Regions from separate parts of the Clostridium hominis genome, predicted to be linked through region 1. Evidence: riboswitches for the same ligand, from Rfam matches in the RefSeq annotation. Region 1 holds a riboswitch; the other holds the start of a gene.
What was found. A riboswitch is a leader RNA that binds a small molecule or an ion and turns the genes downstream of it on or off. The one in region 1 is predicted to bind thiamine pyrophosphate.

Region 1 (2,210 bases):
TCTAATATGTAATTTATCCAAGAGATAATATCTAATCTATCATCCCAACCCATTCCTATATAGGCGCCTTCGCTTGAGCCATGCCCTCTTAAGTCAGGTATTAAAACATTATATCCCATATCATAATATTTTTTAGCATATGAACTAACCCTTAAACCTTCACTTGTATAACCATGAACTGCTATAACCCATTTGTTTGATTCAGTTTCATTTTTTACTTGATAACTATGAAGCTTTAAATTATCTGAAGAAGTTATATATTCATCAGTATAGTTAGAGGCATTTAACAACCAATCAATATCGCCTTCTAATACTTGGCCACTTGTTGCTTCTTGTTCTTCAGGAGTTCCAAATATTATATCTTTAGGAGTATCAGGATTTAAAGCTAGATTATAAAAATAGTTTCCTATAAAACCTAATGATACTAATATTACAGATATAATAATACCTGAAGCTATTCCAAAAATCTTTTTTTTACTCATTTTACTCTCCTTTGTTGCAAACATTAAGAATGTCAAATTATTTGAAATAAGAATTTAAGTAATGATATTCTATCATGGTTAAAAGGTTATGTAAAATTAAATAATAGTGAACAAAAGATTAATAAATTTAGAGTGATAATATGGAATATATTGACCAATTAACTGATAGATGATAATATAAATTTAACAAAATAATACAGAGCTAGGGGAGCTATAATTTGGATAGCTGAGAAAAGAGCCATAACTTAAAGACCCTAATAACCTGATTAAGGTAATTCTTACGAAGGGAAGCTTTTAGTTAATATAAATGATATTAATTGGATTGGTTATAAGCTTTCTTACTTTTGTGAGAAAGCTTTTTGTTTTATAACTATAATTTAGCCTATAAAGAATTTTCTTTGCAACTTGAGGGGGAGCGCCCTGAGGTTGTTTAGGCAGAACAAATAAATAGCGAGGGAGCTCGTGTTTCGAGATGAGAGGTAGCTAGTTAGCTACGACCGATTAAAAAGGGGATTATGTCCTTTCTTTTACATGCTATTTATTTGTTAGAAATTATTCTTTTAGCAATATTTATTTTAAGGAAGGACAAGTCTTGATTTTATTAGTAATTAAGCAAAAGCTTAAAATAACAATGTTAAAAGGAGAAGTTAAGATGAGAAATAATTCAAAAGTATTAAGAACTGTATTTTTATCAATTATGGTAGCAATAGGAGTAGTAATATCTCCAATTTTAAGGATTGAGGGAATGTGTCCAACAGCTCATTTAATAAATGTTGTATGTGCTGTATTTATGGGACCATGGTATTCACTTTTATGTGCAACATTAATAGGTGTTATTAGAATGATGTTTATGGGAATACCTCCACTAGCATTAACTGGAGCGGTGTTTGGAGCATTTTTATCAGGCGTATTCTACAGAATGTCTAATGGGAAAATTATATTTGCTGTATTAGGAGAAATTTTTGGTACTGGAATTATTGGGGCTATAGTTTCATATCCTGTAATGACTTTCTTAGTTGGAAAAGAAGGATTAACAGCATTTTTCTATGTTCCAATGTTTGTTAGTGCAACTATTTTAGGTGGAGGTATGGCATATATTTTCTTAATAGCACTAAGAAAGACAGGAATGCTTGTTAAAATTCAAGACAGATTAGGTTGTGGAATATATGATAGAAAAAAAGTTTGTATTAAGTAAGTTAATAGAAATAAAAAATAGTGTTATACAAGAAAAGCCTCTGATACACTGCATAACTAATCATATAACAATTAATGATTGTGCAAATGTTGTTTTAGCTGTAGGTGGTAAACCTATTATGGCTGAACATTGTGATGAAGTTTCTGGTATTACAGCTTCAGCTAAATCATTAGCTGTGAATCTTGGGAATATAAGTGATAATAGAATGAAGTCAATTATGATTTCTGGAATAAGAGCTAGAGAAGAAGGTATACCTTCAATTATTGATATTGTAGGTGTTAGTTGTAGTAAATTAAGGCTAGGATTTGCACTAGAATTTATAGATAGGTGTAAACCAAGTGTTATTAAAGGAAATATGTCTGAAATAAAGGCAATCTATGGTCTTAATACAAGATCAAAAGGCGTTGATGTAAGTGAGGAAGATGTTACAACTGAAGATACTATTAAAAACAATATTGATATAGTAAGAGAGCTTGCAATAAAAACAAATTCAGTTGTAGTTGCATCAGGAGCTATAGATATTGTAAGTGATG
Region 2 (2,210 bases), on a different contig from region 1:
AAGTTCCAGCAGGAAAAGAAGACGAAACACAAGATGCAGCAGATAGCTGTCCAGTAACTGCAATATCAGTAGATTAAAAAAAGATGCCTATTAGGCATCTTTTTTATATATTTATATTTGAACTAGGTCTAAGTGTTTTTAATATCTGATTTAAAGGCATTAATGCCAATATTACTAAACAAATTAAAAGTTCTACACCTACAGCAGGACCATTTACTACTAATGAGTATATTATAGGAGACATACCAGCAGGAGCATACTCGCCAAAGAAAACAACTCCAGAAATAAAATGACATACAAATCTTAAAAACATTCCTACAGTAGCTCCAATTAATTTTTTATCCTTAAAGAAAGCAGCTATACCTACAGCCATAAATGGAAGTGGATAATCAAATAGTACTTGAATTGGGCTTAATATATAGGGATTAATCATCAACTTTAATAAGCCAAAAAGGAATCCTGTAAATATACCAAAAGATGGGCCATAAGCATATGATATTATAAAGATTGGAATCATACTTCCAAGGGATACACTTCCACCACCATTAGGAAATGTATAAAGCTTTATCATATCTAAAATAATAGCTAAGGCTAAAGCTAGTCCAATTCTAGCCATAAGTTGAGCATTAAATTTTATAGATTTAAATTTAATGAATGCAATTAGTAAAATTCCGCATGCAAGTAATGTTAATAGTGTTAGTGGACTACTAAATAGTGTTTTAATATTTTCTAATAAGGTCGCTAGAAAATTTGTCATAAAAAAATACCTCCTTGTTTTGCGCAAGAGGTACCAGTTAAACGAAAATAATATAAATCCGTATATAGCTTCCCTACGCTGGTATTATCCAGATCAGGTAAAGAAGGGTTAATGATAAAATCATTTCTCAGCCACTTGGCACCCCTAGCACCTTATATAAACTATATTATATAAACTGTTAAAAAAAGTCAACAGACTTATCATATATCTTTGAAGGTTTATAATTAATACTGTATGTACCATTATATAGTCTACTTAAACTTATATTACTACCTATTGGAGTTGTATGAGTAAATGAAGATAATGGTATAGTAACAACTGAATCATCCTCTAATAAGATAAATGCTTCTGTTGGTGTGTAATCTAAAATAGTTCCTTTCATGCTTGTTCCTCCTTGGTTAACTTAGTTGTAGTTTATGTAATTTTCAAAAAAAATACACCTAAGGATTTCCCTTAGATGCAAAATTTATAAATATAAATCACCATAAACTAATCTAAATACTTTTAAGGATTCTTCAATTTTGGGTTTAAGTAAAGATTTCCTATAAGAAAATTCTTTTTCTCCAATAGGGGTCAAAGAATATAACTTTTGATTTTTCTTTTTGGGGTTATCCCACTCACCAACAACTAAACCATCTTTTTCTAACTTTTTTAATAAAGGATATATTCCACCAGTACTAGGAGACCAAAGGCCTTTAGTTCTCTCAGTTATCTTAGTTGCTATATCATTACCATTAGTAGGACCCATACTTAATATATATAAAACGTATATAGGCAAAAGTCCTTTGGCGAATACTTGACCAACAGCTTCCTTTTCTTTTTGAACTTTTTTTAGTTCTAAAAGTTTTTGCTTATACTCTTCATGGAGTCTTTTTTCTTCAGCTTTTAAATCTTCTATATTACTAAAATCGTAATCAGCCATAGTTGTTAATCAACTATCTTTACACAGAAGCCCATTAACCCTGGACCGCCATGTACACCTAAGGCAGGACTTATTTCTGAAAGTTTTAAAGTATTAATATTTTCTAAGCCTTTTAAAGATTCCATATATTTTATAGCTTCAGCTTCGCAGCCACCTTGAAGTACTGTAACATCACATTTGTTTTTAGAAAGATGAGATTTTAATAAATCTGTAAGCTTTGATAAAGCTTGTTTTCTACCTCTAGCTTTAACAATATTATAGTATACACCATTTTCGTCTGTAGTAATTACAGGTTTTAAATTTAACATTTCTCCTAAAGTTCCAGCTACTCTTCCGATTCTTCCACCCTTCTTTAAATACTCTAAAGTATCTATAGTAAAGTACCCTGTTATTTTTTCACGTATCTTAGGCAAAGCTTCGATTATTTCTTCGAAAGTTTTTCCAGACTTTATAAGTTTTGATACTTCTATAACTACTTCACCTTCAGGATAAGCCAATATTTTAGTATCGTAAACATAAGAAATAAGATTA

Region 2: linked by a shared signal. The riboswitch ahead of thiT (energy-coupled thiamine transporter ThiT) and the one ahead of thiW (energy coupling factor transporter S component ThiW) in region 1 are both predicted to bind thiamine pyrophosphate.

Annotation. Positions count from the first base shown of each region.
Region 1 is NZ_JACOOO010000004.1:270,379-272,588, reverse strand. It holds gene H8S20_RS03055 (alpha/beta hydrolase) at 1-482, opposite strand, end outside; TPP riboswitch at 677-788, shown strand; gene thiW (energy coupling factor transporter S component ThiW) at 1,135-1,677, shown strand; gene thiM (hydroxyethylthiazole kinase) at 1,682-2,210, shown strand, end outside.
Region 2 is NZ_JACOOO010000031.1:90,720-92,929, forward strand. It holds gene H8S20_RS13695 (ferredoxin) at 1-77, shown strand, start outside; gene thiT (energy-coupled thiamine transporter ThiT) at 104-757, opposite strand; TPP riboswitch at 811-913, opposite strand; gene H8S20_RS13705 (hypothetical protein) at 936-1,139, opposite strand; gene H8S20_RS13710 (PadR family transcriptional regulator) at 1,224-1,679, opposite strand; gene H8S20_RS13715 (DegV family protein) at 1,685-2,210, opposite strand, start outside.